One region of the Vibrio sp. 970 genome, then DNA from elsewhere that is predicted to be linked to it. Evidence: predicted binding sites of a transcription regulator. Region 1 holds the regulator's gene; each other region holds the start of a gene.
The links. The regulator PurR, encoded in region 1, represses purine synthesis genes. The targets are predictions, from matches to a motif close to TNANGNAAACGTTTNCNTNA.

Region 1 (2,209 bases):
CTACGGATTCGATGCCGGCTTTTTTTAGCATGCGCTCGGTAGCCAGTCGTAAGTTAGGCAAATCTTTCAAACGGTTAGGCTTTGTACTTGCTTGCTGTTCTTTCTCAAGCTTTGCCTTTTTCAATGATTGATTCGCTACTTCGATTAAGCGTTCGCTTGATTCCCATAAATCGCTGGAAATAGCGTAGTACTTTGTAACGACTGGAAAGCCACGTTTTTTATAAACGTAAGGCTTTAGCCCTTGTTTCTCGAAGTCAGATGAAGTTTTTTGGTCTGCTCTGATATGAAGCTGATTGTTTACCACTAGTGCAAACATTGTTTCATCAGCGAATAGTCCGAAGCCACCAAACATTGAGCGCGACTTGATATTACCAAGTGCCTCAAATAGCTTCATAGAGTCTTTGAGTATCGGTTTATCCATGTTTTGTTATCTCGGTGTAATTAATATTACGCCACCAAAAGTCAGGTCCGAGAGAGTAGCAAACATGCGTAAAAACAATGTCATTACAGAGTAAAGTCATTGCTTACACACTTGCCATCGGTAACCCCGCTACCTTCCATATCGTAATATGGTTCAGGCCGGAGGCTTTGCGTCCCACTCTTTCGAATGGTTTGCCCTGTGCGTGACACAATGAGCATACTTCTTATATTGAATTAACATCACGGTTTAGCGTTAAAAGTGTGATTTCGGTTCAATAAAAATGATAGATTGAATGCTCTATTTTGCATATGGAAAGGTGCAAATTGGCCTTTGAAAAGGAGTTCTTAATATATATTACATTTATATAAAACAGGGAGTTAACGTTAGTCAATTGTTATTAGAGTGGTGTGAAGTATTAGAGAATGCTTAATTTTTCCAAAAAAATAAGCGCCCCTGTAGAGCGCTTATTTAACACGGTTAAATACAGTGAAATTTAGTTCATTTTTTTCACAGTATTTCGAATTACAAGCTCAGGTTGCATTTCGAAAATTCGTTTTTCGTGTTCTTTATCTTTGATACGCTCAAGTAGAATTTCGAATGCATTTTTACCAACACGACGTTTAGGTTGGTGGATAGTCGTTAGCGGTGGAGAGAAGTATTCCGCAAGCTCGATGTTGTCGTAGCCGATCACTGAAATATCTTCAGGAATTTTGATCCCGTTTTGTTGCAAGCGGCTCATTAGGCCTAGAGCCATTGTGTCGTTAAAACAGAATACCGCCGTCGGGCGCTTGTCCATTGCGGTAATTTTATCTGCAACTAATACGGCCGTATCACATTCAAAGTTACCTTCAAGGATCCAGTCTTCATTTACAGCTAGGTTCGCTTCGCTCATTGCGCGACGGAAACCTGCAATGCGCTCTTGGCAAGCAAGCTTTTCAAAATGACCGCTTAGACAAGCGATATCCGTATGACCATTGTCAATCAGATGTTTGGTTGCAATGTAGCCACCTTCTTCTGAGTTATCCATGATCTTGTCTGCTTGTGAGCTCTCTGGGCCCCAATCCATGACCACTTTAGGAATGTCCGCATGACGGTCAAGCATCTCTTTTAGTTCTTCGGTTAAGTCAGAACACATCACTAGGATGCCATCAACGCGCTTTTCAGCCAGCATACGAATGTAATCGCGTTGTTTTTCGTAAATCCCGCCTGTGTTACATAAAATCAGAGTATAGCCTTGGCGGTAACAGTAGCTCTCAACGCCATCAATCACTTCTGAGAAAAATAGGTTAGTTGATTGAGTTACTAACATGCCAATCGTACGAGTTGAGTTGCATTTTAGGCTGCGTGCAACGGCACTTGGCGCGTAATTCAGCTCGTCAACGGCTTTCATTACTTTTTCTTGCGTTGCTTCTGCAACGAAACGCGTTTTATTGATAACGTGCGAAACTGTCGTAGTGGAAACGCCGGCTAAGCGAGCAACGTCTTTTATCGTGGCCATAAATGGTGTCCTGTATCGAGCTACTGAAATATGTCGTATTGGATGTACCTGATGCTCTAATGGTTTCACACCTAGCAATATAAAATTGGCGCTAAGTGTCTCGGCAGCGGTTGATCCAAGTGCGACAAAAGGGTACGTAGCAGCATCGGTCGATGAATTTTATCTTTTTTCTATCTGATGAGAAATTGCCATCAACCTGTTAAGAAAACACAAAAACCGCTATATTTCAGCGGTTTACATATAAATCATATTTAATCGTTTGCGCTCACATTTTAGCCCTATGTGGACTG
Region 2 (2,209 bases), on a different contig from region 1:
GTGTTCTAGATAGCAAAATGAGGACCTAGTCATCTAGTGTCCTCATTCTTCTTATCTTTTGAGCTCGATTTGCAAATTATTGGATTTCAACTTGCTCTTCGTTCGCGTCTGCTTGTGCGATTTGACCAATCACCCACGCGTTTTCGCCTTCTTCTTTAAGAAGAGCAACTGCTGCGTCTGCCTGGTCTTTCGGTAGTGCGACGATTAGACCTACACCACAGTTGAATGTGCGGTACATTTCGTGTGTGTCGACGTTGCCTTTCTCTTGTAGCCACTTGAAGATAACTGGCCATTCCCAACTGTTACCATCGATAACTGCTTTCGTGCCTTCAGGCAGTACGCGTGGGATGTTTTCCCAGAAACCACCACCAGTGATATGAGAAATCGCATGGATGTCGTGTTTCTCAATCATCTTAAGTGCTGACTTGATGTAAATTTTTGTTGGTTCTAGTAGGTGCTCACCAATAGTGCGGCCTGCTAGCTCTTCGCTCTTATCTGCACCAGATACTTCTAGGATCTTACGGATAAGGGAGTAACCGTTTGAGTGTGGGCCGCTTGAGCCAACAGCGATAAGTGCATCACCAGCAGCGACTTTCGTGCCGTCAATCACGTCTTCTTTTTCTACTACGCCAACACAGAAACCAGCTACGTCGTAGTCTTCGCCTTCATACATGCCCGGCATCTCCGCAGTTTCGCCACCAATTAGGGCACAACCTGCTTGAACACACCCTTCAGCGATACCTGAAACAACATCCGCTGCGGTATCAACGTCTAGTTTGCCTGTTGCATAGTAATCTAGGAAAAACAGTGGCTCTGCGCCTTGCACGATAAGATCATTTACACACATTGCCACTAGGTCGATGCCGATCGTGTCGTGCTTGTTCATATCCAGTGCTAGGCGAAGTTTTGTGCCAACGCCATCAGTACCAGAAACCAGTACAGGTTGTTTGTATTTAGTTGGCAATTCGCATAGCGCGCCAAAACCACCGATACCACCCATAACTTCAGGGCGACGAGTACGTTTTACCGCACCCTTAATACGATCCACAAGCGCGTTGCCTGCATCAATATCTACACCAGCGTCTTTATAGCTAAGAGAAGAGTTGTTACCACTCACAGGGAAGTCCTCGGTATTAAGTTGGATATGAAAACGGCGCTATTCTAACAGTGCTTAAACATAGATAGCAAACGTTTGCGTCTGTTTTTTTCTTTAGTGATTTATCCTGATATCCCTGTGAAAATCATGTATAATCTGAAGGTTTGTTTAAATATTGCCAACTATAGCCGGAGATGGACATGAAAGTTGTTGAAGTAAAGCACCCTCTAGTAAAACATAAAATTGGTCTAATGAGAGAAGGTGACATCAGCACAAAACGTTTTCGTGAGTTAGCGACTGAGGTCGGTAGCCTACTTACTTACGAAGCAACGTCAGACTTTGAAACAGAAAAAGTGACCATTGATGGTTGGAACGGTCCGGTAGAAGTAGACCAGATTAAAGGTAAAAAAGTAACCGTAGTGCCAATCCTACGTGCAGGTCTAGGCATGATGGATGGAGTTCTTGAGCACATGCCAAGCGCACGTATCAGTGTTGTGGGTATTTACCGTGATGAAGAAACGCTTGAGCCAGTTCCTTACTTCAACAAGCTTGCTTCAAACATCGAGGAGCGTATTGCGCTTGTTGTTGACCCAATGCTTGCAACAGGTGGTTCTATGATTGCTACTATCGATCTCCTAAAAGAGAAAGGTTGTAACCAAATCAAAGTGCTGGTACTTGTTGCTGCACCAGAAGGTATTGAAGCGCTAGAAAAAGCACACCCAGATGTTGAGCTATACACTGCGGCAATCGATGAGAAGCTTAATGACAAAGGCTACATCGTTCCGGGTCTAGGCGATGCAGGTGATAAGATCTTCGGTACTAAGTAATTCTTTGATGTATTACTATGACTGAACAGAAAAAGGCTTGGTGAAAACCAAGCCTTTTTTGTATCTACAAGAGGAGAAGAGTAAGACACGCCACCTAATAAAGCGGCGCAAACGAACTATTTCGCGCTTTCTTCTTCCATTTGTGCGTTATCCACAACGTGGTTTTCACCTAAATCGTTTGGTAGCACAAGGTTAAGAATAATTGCCACGATACCGCATAGGCTCACACCTTGTAGACTGAACTCACCAATACCGAAAGCCATACCACCAATGCCAAACACAAGGG
Region 3 (2,209 bases), on a different contig from region 1:
ATTGGTTTAAACGTGGGCTAAAGCGTTACGACAACTGGTGTAAAGAGATGGGGTTAACTCCCGATCAGAAACGCAGTTGTGTCCCATATCGAAAAGACCCAGCCCATCAAACTGAAGAGAAGAGTGAAGCCCAACCATCCTCTGATTTTCTGCCCGCAGATACAGATAAAAAGCGTCAAGATGAAGCTCTTTGATACGCACTGCCACTTTGATTTTGATGTGTTTCAAGATGACTTTGCACATCAACTTGAGCGTGCTCAAACGCAAGGCGTCGCAAGAATTTTGATTCCTTCCGTCGGTCCGCAAAACTGGGCTCGTATTCAAACTTTGGCAGAGCAACATGCCAATTTGTATTATGCGCTCGGCTTTCATCCGTATTTTCTTGAAGATAACGTTGAGCAGCACCTTACAGAGCTAGAAGGCTATCTAAATCAAAAAGGGCAGCAGTGCGTGGCAATAGGAGAGTGTGGTTTAGATTTTGCCATTGATGTTGATCCACAGTTGCAAGAAAAGATACTTGAAGTTCAATTTGAGCTGGCTAGACGCTTCGAACTCCCAGTTATTTTACATAGCCGAAAAGCGCACAATCGCCTCATTCAAATGGTGAAAGCGGCGAATCTCCCTAGAGGTGGTGTGCTACACGCTTTTTCTGGGAGTTATCAGCAAGCCATGGAGTGGGTCAAATTAGGTTTTTTTATCGGTGTAGGAGGAACGATTACCTACCCAAGAGCCAAGAAAACACGCGACGCAATTCAAAAATTACCACTCGAAAACCTAGTAATCGAAACAGACGCACCAGATATGCCTATACTTGGATATCAAGGGGAGTCAAATCACCCAGCCAAACTCATTCACGTCTTTAATGAGCTCGTAGAGTTGCATAACGGCCGAAAGCAATCGATTGCCTCTCAACTGTGGAAAAATAGCAATTTTGCTTTCTCGATATGTGAATAAAATCTAAAGATGTGGTTTGAAATCGAAAACGTTTTCCTGCTTATTGTGAATTAACTCACAAAGCTGGTTGAATCAATCATGAATCTTATAGGAAAGTGTGAGGCTGGCATTACTTTAATTGATTCTGCATGAGTATAATTGCCCCCGCTTTATAGCTCCATTTTGTAACACGCCAATAAATAACTTATAAGGAAGTCATAAACTATGAGCCTGTTTATGAGCCTAATCGGTATGGTAGTGCTTCTTGCGATTGCAGTGGCATTTTCTAACAACCGAAAAGCTATCAACTTTAGAACTGTGGGTGGCGCATTCGCTATCCAATTCGCATTAGGTGCATTTGTTCTGTATGTACCTTGGGGCCGTGATCTACTAAACGGTTTCTCTTCAGGTGTTTCTAACGTTATCAACTACGGTAACGATGGTTCATCATTCCTGTTCGGTGGTCTTGTTTCTGACAAGATGTTCGAAGTATTCGGCGGCGGCGGTTTCATCTTCGCATTCCGTGTTCTTCCTACACTGATCTTCTTCTCTGCACTGATTTCAGTTCTTTACTACATTGGCGTTATGCAATGGGTTATCAAGATTCTTGGTGGCGCACTACAAAAAGCGCTAGGCACTTCTCGTGCGGAATCAATGTCAGCGGCAGCTAACATTTTCGTAGGTCAAACTGAGGCACCTCTAGTTGTTCGCCCATTCGTTCCAAAAATGACTCAATCAGAGCTATTCGCGGTAATGTGTGGTGGTCTAGCTTCTGTTGCTGGTGGTGTACTAGCTGGTTACGCATCTATGGGTGTTCCACTAGAGTACCTAGTTGCGGCATCATTCATGGCAGCACCAGGTGGTCTACTGTTCGCTAAAATCCTTCACCCAGAGACTGACCAGCCTCACGAAAGTATCGAAGAAGCGATGGACGGCGGTGACGACAAACCAGTTAACGTAATCGACGCAGCTGCGGGCGGTGCGGCTTCTGGTCTACAACTTGCGCTTAACGTAGGTGCAATGCTAATCGCATTCGTTGGTCTAATCGCGCTAATCAACGGTATGCTAGGTGGCATCGGTGGTTGGTTCGGCATGCCAGAACTAACACTAGAGCTAATCCTAGGTTACGCGTTTTCTCCACTAGCATTCCTAATCGGTGTTCCATGGGCAGAAGCTGTAACAGCTGGTTCATTCATCGGTCAGAAAATCGTAGTGAACGAATTCGTTGCTTACTTGAACTTCACACCATATCTAGGTGAAAACGCTCAAGTAATCG
Region 4 (2,209 bases), 260 kb from region 1:
TATCTTATCTATCAACCTCACCCAGTAATATCGTGAAGGGACTTGATCGAGATATACATTCATAGCATTAGCATTCTAGGTGCTACCACTCGCTCTAGATTACGTAGGTATAAAGTAGCATAGCGGTAAAAGTCGCGTTAGTAACATACTCCTGCTCCTTGGTCATATGAATATATACTGATATGGTTAATTGTGAGACGGAGATAACGCTTCACACCTGTGCAATCGAATACATGTGTGAGCTCACTCTAATTATGTAACAGAATTATCAATTGCATTATTTATCGTGATCTAACGCACGGAACATTTCTATCTTTCACATAGAATAACTGTCCATGCAATAACAAGGATTCAACATGAAAAGTCGCATTGAACAGGCGCTAGCAGGCGCTCCAGAAGCACTTTCCAAACAACTTGCTCCTATCATCCAAGCTGATGATTTTGATGCTACGCTTTCAGTTCAACAATTTGAGCAGTTGCTTTCAGCTACCGGTCTATCAGACAAAGAGCTTCGTGTTGCGCTACTTCCTTTTGCCGCAGCGTACTCCTATGCTCCCCTTTCTGACTTTTATGTCGGCGCTATCGTTCGTGGTCTTTCAGGTCGCCTTTACTTCGGTGCCAACATGGAATTCTTTGGTGTACAGTTGGGTCAAACGGTTCACGCAGAGCAGTCTGCGATTAGCCATGCTTGGATGAAAGGCGAACGTGGTGTTAAGGATATCACTATCAACTTCAGCCCATGTGGTCACTGCCGCCAGTTCATGAATGAGTTATCTACCGCAAACGAGCTTAAAATCCAGCTCCCAGAACGTGAAGAAAAGTCACTTCATGAATACCTGCCTGAAGCCTTTGGACCAAACGATCTCGGTATCGAGTCCGGCTTAATGGCAGAAGTTAAACACCAATTCTCATGTGATGATGAAGACGCACTCATCCAAAGTGCAGTTGAAGCGATGAACATGAGCCACTCTCCATACACCAACAACTTGAGTGGTTTAGCATTAGAGATGACTAGCGGCCGTGTATTCCAAGGCGCTTATGCAGAAAATGCAGCGTTTAATCCTAGCTTGCCACCGCTACAAGTTGCGCTAATCCAAGTTTTACTTGCGGGTGAAACCTTTGACAGCATCAAAGCCGCTGCATTGGTAGAAAACTCTGAAGGTAAGATCAGTCACTTAGCCGATACGCAATCAACGTTGGAAGCGTTGAATCCAGATATTCCGCTTAGTTTTGTCAACGTATAAACGACAAATTCAACAAAAAGCTCTACAACATGTAGAGCTTTTTTATTACCTAAAAACCAAAAGCAAACGTTTGCTTTGTCATAAAACTTCAGTATGATCTCCTGCAATTTATGTCTCATCACTCTATTTTGTAAGGGAACACTATGTTTGGCACTGCAACTAGCGCAAATGCTACCCGTGTATTACTTTTAGGCTCTGGCGAACTCGGTAAAGAAGTCGCCATTGAATGCCAGAGACTTGGTTTAGAAGTGATTGCTTGTGATCGCTATGCCAATGCTCCAGCGATGCAAGTCGCTCACCGTAGTTATGTTATCGACATGTTAGATGGGAACGCCTTAGAAGAAGTTATTACGAAGGAACAACCTACTTACGTCGTACCAGAAATTGAAGCCATCGCAACCGGCAAACTGGTAGAGCTTGAAGAAAAAGGACTGAATGTTGTTCCAACCGCTAAGGCAACCAGGCTAACAATGAATCGTGAAGGTATCCGACGTTTGGCAGCAGAAGAACTGGAATTGACGACTTCACCTTATCGTTTTGCAGATAACTTTGAAGACTTCAAAGCCGCGGTTGAGCATGTGGGTATTCCGTGCGTGGTGAAGCCTGTGATGAGCTCTTCAGGTAAAGGGCAAAGTGTTATCAAGACCGAAGACGACGTTACAAAAGCATGGGATTACGCTCAGGAAGGCGGGCGTACGGGTGCAGGTCGCGTTATCGTGGAAGGTTTTATCGACTTCGATTACGAAATCACTTTATTGACCATCAGAGCCGTTGACGGTGTGCATTTCTGTGCTCCAATTGGTCATCGTCAGGAAGATGGCGACTACCGCGAATCATGGCAACCGCAAACTATGTCAGAAAACGCAGTAAAAGCGGCTGAATACACGGCTGAGAAAGTGGTAAACGCGCTCGGTGGCTACGGCATCTTTGGTGTAGAGCTGTTTGTCAAAGGCGATAAAGTCATT

Region 2: purM (phosphoribosylformylglycinamidine cyclo-ligase) is a predicted target of PurR. The motif match lies at 1,181-1,200, and genes of this name have one in related genera.
Region 3: R7Q11_RS15235 (NupC/NupG family nucleoside CNT transporter) is a predicted target of PurR. The motif match lies at 975-994, and genes of this name have one in related genera.
Region 4: purT (formate-dependent phosphoribosylglycinamide formyltransferase) is a predicted target of PurR. The motif match lies at 1,303-1,322, and genes of this name have one in related genera.

What each region holds. Positions count from the first base shown of each region.
Region 1 covers NZ_JAWOTW010000004.1:95,184-97,392, forward strand. The annotation lists gene R7Q11_RS07455 (TfoX/Sxy family DNA transformation protein) at 1-421, opposite strand, end outside; cyclic di-GMP riboswitch class I at 538-627, opposite strand; gene purR (HTH-type transcriptional repressor PurR) at 915-1,919, opposite strand.
Region 2 covers NZ_JAWOTW010000006.1:132,496-134,704, forward strand. The annotation lists gene purM (phosphoribosylformylglycinamidine cyclo-ligase) at 77-1,117, opposite strand; gene upp (uracil phosphoribosyltransferase) at 1,297-1,923, shown strand; gene R7Q11_RS11250 (uracil-xanthine permease family protein) at 2,040-2,209, opposite strand, start outside.
Region 3 covers NZ_JAWOTW010000009.1:208,867-211,075, forward strand. The annotation lists gene R7Q11_RS15225 (DUF5363 family protein) at 1-194, shown strand, start outside; gene R7Q11_RS15230 (TatD family hydrolase) at 181-954, shown strand; gene R7Q11_RS15235 (NupC/NupG family nucleoside CNT transporter) at 1,159-2,209, shown strand, end outside.
Region 4 covers NZ_JAWOTW010000004.1:357,784-359,992, reverse strand. The annotation lists gene cdd (cytidine deaminase) at 357-1,244, shown strand; gene purT (formate-dependent phosphoribosylglycinamide formyltransferase) at 1,388-2,209, shown strand, end outside.